DNA from 4 places in the Lysobacter sp. BMK333-48F3 genome. Region 4 is predicted to be linked to each of the others. Evidence: riboswitches for the same ligand, from Rfam matches in the RefSeq annotation. Region 4 holds a riboswitch; each other region holds the start of a gene.
The links. Region 4 has a riboswitch for cobalamin ahead of K4L06_RS12935 (cobaltochelatase subunit CobN). Riboswitches for the same ligand answer to the same signal wherever they lie in the genome.
Positions count from the first base shown of each region.

Region 1: it holds a riboswitch for cobalamin, as region 4 does, so the genes downstream of both, btuB (TonB-dependent vitamin B12 receptor) here and K4L06_RS12935 (cobaltochelatase subunit CobN) in region 4, are expected to answer to the same signal.
Region 2: it holds a riboswitch for cobalamin, as region 4 does, so the genes downstream of both, metE (5-methyltetrahydropteroyltriglutamate--homocysteine S-methyltransferase) here and K4L06_RS12935 (cobaltochelatase subunit CobN) in region 4, are expected to answer to the same signal.
Region 3: it holds a riboswitch for cobalamin, as region 4 does, so the genes downstream of both, K4L06_RS01675 (TonB-dependent receptor) here and K4L06_RS12935 (cobaltochelatase subunit CobN) in region 4, are expected to answer to the same signal.

Region 1 is NZ_JAIHOO010000001.1:442,590-444,783, reverse strand. It holds gene K4L06_RS01710 (TonB-dependent receptor) at 1-402, opposite strand, end outside; cobalamin riboswitch at 636-875, shown strand; gene btuB (TonB-dependent vitamin B12 receptor) at 1,030-2,194, shown strand, end outside.
Region 2 is NZ_JAIHOO010000001.1:2,628,325-2,630,518, forward strand. It holds gene metE (5-methyltetrahydropteroyltriglutamate--homocysteine S-methyltransferase) at 1-895, opposite strand, end outside; cobalamin riboswitch at 1,085-1,352, opposite strand; gene K4L06_RS11160 (hypothetical protein) at 1,667-2,194, shown strand, end outside.
Region 3 is NZ_JAIHOO010000001.1:435,923-438,116, forward strand. It holds gene K4L06_RS01675 (TonB-dependent receptor) at 1-1,106, opposite strand, end outside; cobalamin riboswitch at 1,313-1,460, opposite strand; gene cbiB (adenosylcobinamide-phosphate synthase CbiB) at 1,601-2,194, opposite strand, start outside.
Region 4 is NZ_JAIHOO010000001.1:3,036,063-3,038,256, forward strand. It holds cobalamin riboswitch at 514-790, shown strand; gene K4L06_RS12935 (cobaltochelatase subunit CobN) at 984-2,194, shown strand, end outside.

The DNA.
Region 1 (2,194 bases), 2.6 Mb from region 4:
GCCGTTGAGGTTGATCAGCGCGGTGGTGTGGCGGCGCTTGCCGTTGACCAGCACCAGCACCTGGTCGGGGGCCAGGCCGCGCAGCTGCGCCGGGCGCACCGCGTCGGTGCCGTCGGTGATCGCCGGGCGCGGGAAGTTCAGCGAGGGCAGGGCGCGCGACAGCGCGGTCGCCAGCTCCGCCGTGCCGGTGGCCTCGAGGGTTTCGGGGGTGATGATGTCGATCGGCGCGGTCGACTCGGCGACGGTGCGGTCGGACACGCGGGTGCCGGTCACGATCACCTGGTCGAGCGTCTTGGCGTCGCTTTGCGGCGCGTCCTGCGCGTAGGCCGGGGCAGCGAGAGCGAGCAGCAGAGCCAGGGCCAGGGGATGGCGCGGGCCGGCGGGGGTACGGCGGACGTGCATGGCGACTCCTTGAGGGACTGACAGCGATGTCATTGCGATTTAACACGCGCATAACAATCGGTCAATAAAGCCGCCAAAATCCGACTATCGGCAATAGTCCAAAAGTGGTAGTGCGCCACGAAACACATCTTGGCGCCGATTCGGCGTTCCGCCTGGTCGCCGTTGCCCCATACAGCGTCGCTCATTCAGGCCAAGCGACCCCATACGCTGGCGTCGCCACCTGGCCCGACTGTTAAGATGCCCGCGCTCAAGGTGATCGCCGGCACATTCGCCGGCGATTGAAACGGGAATCCGGTCGTCGTCCTGCCTCGCAGGCGGCCAAGCCGGAGCTGCCCCCGCAACGGTAGGCGAGTAGACGTACCGCACGCAGCCACTGTGTTTCGACACGGGAAGGCGCGGTACGCGATGCCGGTTCCGCACAGGACCGCATCGGCTCGCGAGCCCGGAGACCGGCCCGGAGCGCGAACCGACAGGCGGTGGGCCGGTCTCGGGGCGAAGGCGCGCGTGCGCCGTCTCCTGGCCGTTTCCGCCTTCTGTCACGACCGATCACGGCCGCGCGGGAGAGCGCGGTCATGGAGACCGCCTGTGACTTTGCCTTGCTACGCCCCGCGTCTGCGTCTTGCTTCCCTGTGTTTCGCCGGCGGCGTGCTCGCCGCTCCCGCGCTGGCCCTCGCCGCGCCGGCCGCGGTCGATCTCGACCAGGTCGTGGTCACCGCCACCCGCACCGCCCAGACCCAGGACGCCACCCTCGCCGCGGTGACGGTGATCGACCGCGCCGAGATCGAGCGTCGCCAGCCGGCCTCGTTGCCGGACCTGCTGCGCGGCGCGCCCGGCGTGTCGCTGGCCAACAACGGCGGCGCCGGCAAGCAGACTTCGCTGTTCCTGCGCGGCACCGAATCCGACCACGTGCTGGTCTTGGTCGATGGCATCAAGCTCGGTTCGGCGACCAGCGGCGGCACCGCGCTGCAGGACATTCCGGTCGAGCAGATCGAGCGGGTCGAGATCGTGCGCGGGCCGTTCTCCAGCCTGTACGGCTCCGAAGCCTTGGGCGGAGTGATCCAGGTGTTCACCCGCCGCCCGCAGGGTGCGTTCGCGCCCAGCTTCAGCGCCGCGATCGGCAGCTACCAGACCCATCGCGCCAGCGCCGGCGTGGCCGGCAAGGGCGAGCGCGGCTGGTATTCGGTCAACGCCGCGCACGAAGACACCGACGCCATCAACGCCTGTCGCGGCAAGCCGGCGCCGCGCGGCGCCGGCTGCTTCACCCACTCGCCCGACCGCGACGGCTACCGCAACCAGTCGCTGACCGTGCAGGGCGGCTACCGTTTCGACGACCGTTGGGAAGCAGAAGCGCGCGCGTTCCGCGCCGAGGCCTACAACGAATACGACGGCAGCCAGAACAACCAGGCCGACAGCGTGCAGCAGGTGCTCGGCGCCAAGCTGCGCTATCGCCCCAGCGAGCGCGTCGGCTTCAGCGCCAGCGCCGGGCGCAGCGAAGATCTCAGCGAGGCCTATCGCAACGGCAAGTACTCCAGCACCTTCGAAACCCGGCGCGAGCTGGGCTCGCTGCAGGCCGACCTCGGCCTCGGGCCGGGCCTGTTGAGCCTGGGATTCGACTGGCAGCGCGACCGGATCGACAGCAACGTCGCCTACGCCCGCGACCGGCGGATCCTGCGCGGCGCCTTCGGCCAGTGGCAGCAGGACTTCGGCGCCCACGCCGTGCAGGCCAGCCTGCGCCGCGACGAGGACAGCCAGTTCGGCGGCAAGACCACCGGCAGCGTGCTGTGGGGCTGGG
Region 2 (2,194 bases), 410 kb from region 4:
CGCGCCAGATGTTGCGGCCGTCGACCACGCCCAGGCTCAGCGCGCGCTCGGCCGGCAGCAGGGCGAGCAGGCTTTCCAGTTGCTGCGGCGCGCGCACCAGGTCCAGGTGCAGGCCCTGCACCGGCAACTGCGCCGCCAGCGCGGCGTTGTCGCCGAGCCCGCCGAAGTAGGTGGTCAGCAGGCGCTGCGGCGCGTCGGCCTCGGCCAGCGCGGCGTAGGCGCGGCGGTAAGCGGCGCGATCGGCGTCGTCGAGGTCGAGCACCAGCGCCGGCTCGTCGATCTGCACCCATTGCGCGCCGGCGGCCTTGAGCCGTTCCAGCAACTGCGCGTACGCCGGCAACAAGGCATCCAGCAGCTCGCGCGGGTCGCCGCCGTCGCGGCGCTTGCCGAGCTTGAGCCAGGTCACCGGGCCCAGCAGCACCGGCCGCGCCTGCAGACCCAGGGCCTGGGCCTGGGCCAGTTCGGCCAGCGGCTTGTCGGCGCGCAGGGCGAAGCGCTGGCCGGGCTCGAACTGCGGCACCAGGTAGTGGTAGTTGGTGTCGAACCACTTGGTCATTTCCAGCGCGCGCAGATCGCGCCGGCCGTCCTGCACGCCGCGGGCGAGGGCGAAGTAGCCGGCCAGCGGGTCGTGTTCGTACAACTCGCGATGGCTGGCCGGAATCGCGTCGAACAGCACCGACGCGTCGAGCGCCTGGTCGTAGAGGGAGAAGTCGTTGCACGGCACGCTGTCGGCGCCGGCGGCGCTGGCCAGGCGCCAGTGGCGCTCGCGCAGCGCGGCGGCGCTGGCGTGCAGGGCGTCGGCCGCGGTCTCGCCTTTCCAGAACGATTCCAGGGCCTGCTTGAGCTCGCGCCGCGCGCCGATGCGCGGGAAGCCGAGATGGGTAACGCTGATCATGATGAGTACCTGCGATGCGTGGGCATGACGCAGGGCAACGAAGGAGACCACGGCGGCGCCGACCCGGCGCTGTACGCCCGGTTGCGGTCTGCCCTGGTGTCGACCTTCGCCCCCGCGGGCGAACCGGATCCGCGCAGCGGCCGGCACCGCGAGGCGCGCGACCGGCGCACGGGCCGGAGTCGGACGGAAGGCGAACCTTCCGGTCGCGGCAGGTCTTCGGGCTCGGGACTTGAGCCGGCAACGAGTGCGGAGAAACGAGGAACGAGTACTCGCTCGTTCCCGGCCACTCTTTTCTCGCCTCTGGCTTCTCCTACTAAGGCCGCTTCCCAGGCGATCGCCCAGTGCCAAGGCCCGTTCGTTTCCCATACCGCTGCGGGGCAGCTCCGGATTCGCACCGGATTCCCTCTGGCCGCCGCCGGCGGACCGGTGGCGGCGTGTCGCATCGCTTTATCTTTATGAAGCGATGTTCACCGTAACGGCGCCAAGTTACGCAGCGCGGCCGGCGGAGTCAATCGGCGCGTGCGCGGGGCGTGCGGCTTTGCCCGGTCTGCCGGCTGCGCGCCGAGGGCGTCGGCGACCGGCGCGCCGGGCGGATTTCGCCGGCTGGCGTTCATGCGCCGCCGACGAAGATGAAGCGCGCGGCAGCGGCGGCCGCTCGCGGCGTCGCGATGCCGTTGAGTCGGATAACGGCTGCGGCTAACGTGGCAGCGTCGCGACGCTGCGCGATGCGGGCCCGGGACGGCCCGCGATCTCGAATCCGATGGGTGGAACATGTTTTACAGATGGTCGCTTGCGCTGGGGTTGTGTCTGCTGGGCCTGGCGGGCTGCGGCAAAGACGCCGCGCCGGCTCCGGCCGGCGCCGAGAGCGTGACCCTGGGCAGCCAGAACGAGACGGCGCGGGCGCTGCCGGCGAACGCCTCGGCGCCGCCGAGCGAAGCCGAGGTCCTGCGCGGCACCTATTGGCCGCCGGCCAAGCTCGACAACGGCACCGCGCGGATCAGCTGCGGCTACGACTACCAGGCCGACGGCGACGGCGAGCCGCTGAGCGGCCTGGATTTCTTCAGCCTGGTCGACGCGCTGGCGCCGTGCCAGCCGGCCGGGGTGGTGCGGGTGCGCTACGAAGGCAAGATCGGCGCCGGCTTCACCGCCCTGGTGCAGCGGGTCGCGGCGATGGCCGCGCGGATGGAGATCCCGACCCGGATCCTCGACATCGATTCCAGCGGCGGCCACGTCGAAGAGGCGATCCGCGCCGGCGATTCGATCGCCGAGTCGGGCTGGTCGATCTGGGTGCGCGAGGGC
Region 3 (2,194 bases), 2.6 Mb from region 4:
CACAGCTCGCCCGCGGCGAGCAGGTCGAAACGCTGGCCCCATTGTTCCTGGTCGTGGCCGATCTCGATGAAGTCGCTGCGTACGACCAGGTTCTTGCGCGGATCGAAGGCGTAGCTTTCGGCGTTGCGCCAGCGCCGGTCGATCGCGACATGGTAGGTCTCGGCGACCAGTTGGGCGCGTTCGCCGAGGGCGTAGTCGAAGCGCAGCCGCGCCAGGCCGTCGTCGTAGCGGATATGGCTGTCGGCGACGTCGTAGTTGCGCTCGCGCAGGCGACGGTCGAGGCGGCCGTCGGCCAGCGGCGTGCCGAAGTAGCGCGGATCGTGGCGGCGCCCGCCGTCGTACTTCAGCGTCGCGGTCAGGCGCGGGCTCAGGTCCCAGGCCAGGGCGCCGGAGAAGCCGTAGCGTTCGTAGCCGGCGCGGTCGATCTCGCCGTTGCCGCCGGCGCCGGTCAGGTCGGCGCGCCAGCGCACGCGCTCGCCCACGCCCTGCCCCGCGCCGAGGCCGAAGCGGTAACCGTCCCAGCTCGACATCGCCAGCATCGCCTCGCGCCGCGGCGCGCTTTGCAGGGCGCGCGGCACGTAGTGCACCACGCCGCCGACGCTGCTGTCGCCGAACAGCACCGAGGCCGGGCCGCGCAACACTTCGATCCGATCGAGCTGCCAGGTGTCGCCGGGAAAGCTCAGCGTGCCGGAGGCGACGAACACCCGGGTGCCGTCGTAGACCTGTGCCACCGAACCGTGACCGGAGAAACCGCGCAGGCTCAGCGAAGAATTTCCGTTGCCGGGCGCGCCCATCGGCACCACCCCGGCGGCGCGCGCCAGCGCGCGTTGCGGCGTATCGTCGCCGCGTTCGCGCAGGGTTTCGCCGTCGAGAATCTCGACCGCGGCGGGCAACTCGCGCAGGCTCAGGCCGAGCCGGCTGCCGGCCTCGGCGACGCGCTCCAGCGGCGACTGCGCGCGCACCTGCACCGCGTCGAGGGTGGTGGAATCGTCGGCGCAGGCGGCCTGCGCGAACGCCAGGCCGGCCAGGGCCAGGCCGAGGCGGCGCAACGCGGGAGCATGGCGGCTGAAGCGGCGGGTACTGCGATGGGAAGTTCGGACGGACAAGCGGGCGGTCTCCGGTGCTGGCGCACGGGATGCCTGCAGATCCGGAGCGGCCGGCGCCGGCGCGCCGCTGTGCCGCGACGCGTCCACGCACGAACCCGGCCCGCGCGCGTACGCAGCGGCCGGGGCCGGGCGCGACGCGATCGGGATTCGACTCCAGTCCCGCGCCCGCACCCCGGAGCGCATGTTCGACTGATCGCCGCAGGGTCGGTCTTCTGGCTCGCCGTCGACCTCCTCCGCCGGCCTTCCCGGTCGCGGCGACCAGTGGCATGTGGGCGGATTCGTCAGGCTTACAGCAGCGGGGGCTGCGCCGGAATGGCCGGGCCGCATCGCGGCGCCGGCGTCACCGGACTTCCCTTCGGCCTTGCGGCCGATGCCGCGCGATGGCTTGCGCGGCGAACCCTGTGGACGGCGCGAGCTTAGGCGAGCGCTGAAGGCGCCGCAACTGCACAGCGCGGTATGGCGCGAAGCTCGCGCCGCGCGGCCGACGCGGCGCGTCACAGCGCGCGCCAGGCCCATGCGCCGAACGCGATCGCCGCCAACCACAGCAACACGCCGCGCCCGACCAGGCGCTGCGCGCGTTCGACCGAGCCCGCATCCGGCGGCTCGCCTTCGCCCAGCGATGGCCGCGGTTCCCACACGCCGTGATACGGCGCGGCGCCGCCCAGGCGAACGCGCAGGGCGCCGGCACCGGCGGCCATCACCGGGCCGGCGTTGGGGCTGTCCCAGTGCGCCGCCTGCGTGCGCCAGCAGCGCCACGCCGCGGCGGTGTCGCCGAGCGCGGCATAGGTGATCGCGGTCAGTCGCGCCGGCACCCAGTTCAGCACGTCGTCGATACGCGCCGCGGCCCAGCCGAAGCGTTGGTAGCGCGGGGTGCGATAGCCCCACATCGCATCCAGGGTATTGGCCAGGCGATAGCCGACCGCGCCGGCCGGGCCGAGCAGGACGAACCAGAACAGCGCGCCGAACACCGCGTCGTTGCCGTTTTCCAGCACCGACTCGGTCGCCGCCGCGGCCACGCGCTCGGCATCCAGCGCGGCGGTGTCGCGGCTGACGATGCGCGACACCGCGGCCCGCGCCGCTTCCAGGTC
Region 4 (2,194 bases):
CCCCTTTTTCAAAGGGGGCGATCGATGACGCGCTCGGTTCTCGGTGGCTCGATGCTCAGTGGCCCAGTGGCTCGGTGGCTCGGTGGACCGAAGGACCGCTTTTGCTGTTCCCCCATTTGGAAAAGGGTGAGAGCGTGCGCTTGCGAAGCGCCAGGTTCGCGCACGATCGAACGCCAGCAGGCTGTGCCTGCTGGCGTTCGATCGTGCGCGAACCTGGCGCTTCGCAAGCGCACGCTCTCACCCTTTTCCAAATGGGGGAACAGCAAAAGCGGTCCTTCGGTCCACCGAGCCACCGAGCCACTGGGCCACTGAGCATCGAGCCACCGAGAACCGAGCGCGTCATCGATCGCCCCCTTTGAAAAAGGGGGCCAGCGCCCGGCGCAAGCGGGTTGCCGAGCGATGTCCGCAGCGCGGGGGATTTGCTTTTAGCGTCCACCACGATCTCCGTCGGCCCGACACACCGACCGCCTCCATACCCCCGCGTCCGCCCCGCGCCGGCGCGCTGTGCTAGATTGCGCGCGCTTTGCATCTGGTGCCGCTTCGCCGTCCGGCGACGCGGTTAAACGGGAAGCCGGTGCGTCCGCGATGCCGCGGACCAGTCCGGCGCTGCCCCTGCAACGGTAGGCGGGTAAAGCATCGGCACGTCGGCGACGGCTCCCGGGACGCGATCCAGCGCCTCGATCCGCGCCCGCCACAGCCACTGGAGCGTCCGCTCCGGGAAGGCGCCGATGCGCCGGGTTCGTCCCGGCCCCCGCAAGCCCGGAGACCGGCCGGTGCGTATGCGGTGGACGTCGCGGAGGGCGGCGTCGCGCGCCCGTGCACCGGGTCCGTGGCCTGCCTCTGCGGTTTCGTTCGCCTCCTTCATCAGCTCCGCACAGGGCGTGCGGCGAGCGAGGCCGTCGATGCGTGTTGCGCGTGGGTTTGTCGGGCGTGGGTTCCGTGAGCGGTTTCGTGGGCACGGATTCGAAGGACTGTGGCGCGCCTTGGGCGCAGCGGCCCTGTTGCTGTTCGCCGCCGCCGCGCCGGCCAAGACCGTGTTCGGCGTGGTCTCCGAGCGTGCCGCGCCGGAAGCGGCCGAGGCCGCGCGCGAACTGTTGGCCACCCGTCCCGGCGACCGCATCGTGCTGCGCACGCCGCAACAGCTCGAAGCCCTGGACCGCGAACAACTGCGCGCACTGATCGGCGCCAGCGACGCCGTCGTCGCGGTGGCGTTGTTCGGCGAGCAAGGCGTACGCCTGCGCGAAGCGGCGGCCTGGCTGCGCCAGCGCGGCCGCGGCCCGCAGCGCCTGTACGCCTTCCATGGCGAAGCCGGCCTGACCCAGGCCAGCCATCGCGAGCGCCATGGCCTGGGCGCGTTCAGCGCCGCCGAACTGATCCGCGTCACCGCCGAGACGCCGCCGGCCGAACTGGTCCAGCGCGCCCGCGCCGACGCCTTCGCCGGCGAGTGGCTGGACCTGCGCGCGCTGTGGCGCGAGGGCGGCAGCCGCAATCTGCAGCGCAGCTACGCCTTCCTGCTCGACGGCGGCGCGGTGCCGGCGGCGCAGCCGCAGCCGGATCTGGTGCTGCGCCAGAACGGCGCGGTGGTCGCCGCGCCGGCCGCCGATACCCGGCCGTTGCTGGCGGTGCTGGATCTCAACAACGCCGACGTCGCCACCGGCGACGCGCTGTGCGCACAGGCGCAGGCGCAGGGCCTGGCCTGCCTGGGCCTGTACGCGCGCTGGGGTGAGGCTTCGCTGCAGGCGGTGCAGAACCTGCGCGCGATGCTCGGCGCGCAGCCGCTGGCCGGGCTGGTGGTGCTGCAGGACTTCGTGGTCGGCGCCGCCGAAGGCCGCGACGCGGCGACCCGCGCGATCGCCGCGCTCGACGTGCCGGTGTTCAAGGCGATCCGTCTGCTCGACCGCAGCGAAGCGCAATGGCGCTTGTCCGGCGACGGCCTGCCGGCTTCCAGCGTGCAGTATCGGGTGGCGATGTCGGAGCTGCAGGGCAGCAGCCAGCCGATGGTGCTGGCCGCGGCCGGCGCGCCGCGCATCGACCCCCTGACCGGGGTGCGCCTGCAACGGCCCGAACCGCTCGGCGGCGAGATGCGCGCCCTGGTCGAGCGCGCCCAGCGCTGGCGCGCGCTGCGCGCCAAGCCGGCGAGCGAACGGCGCATCGCCCTGATCTACTACAACCACCCGCCGGGCCGGCAGAACAT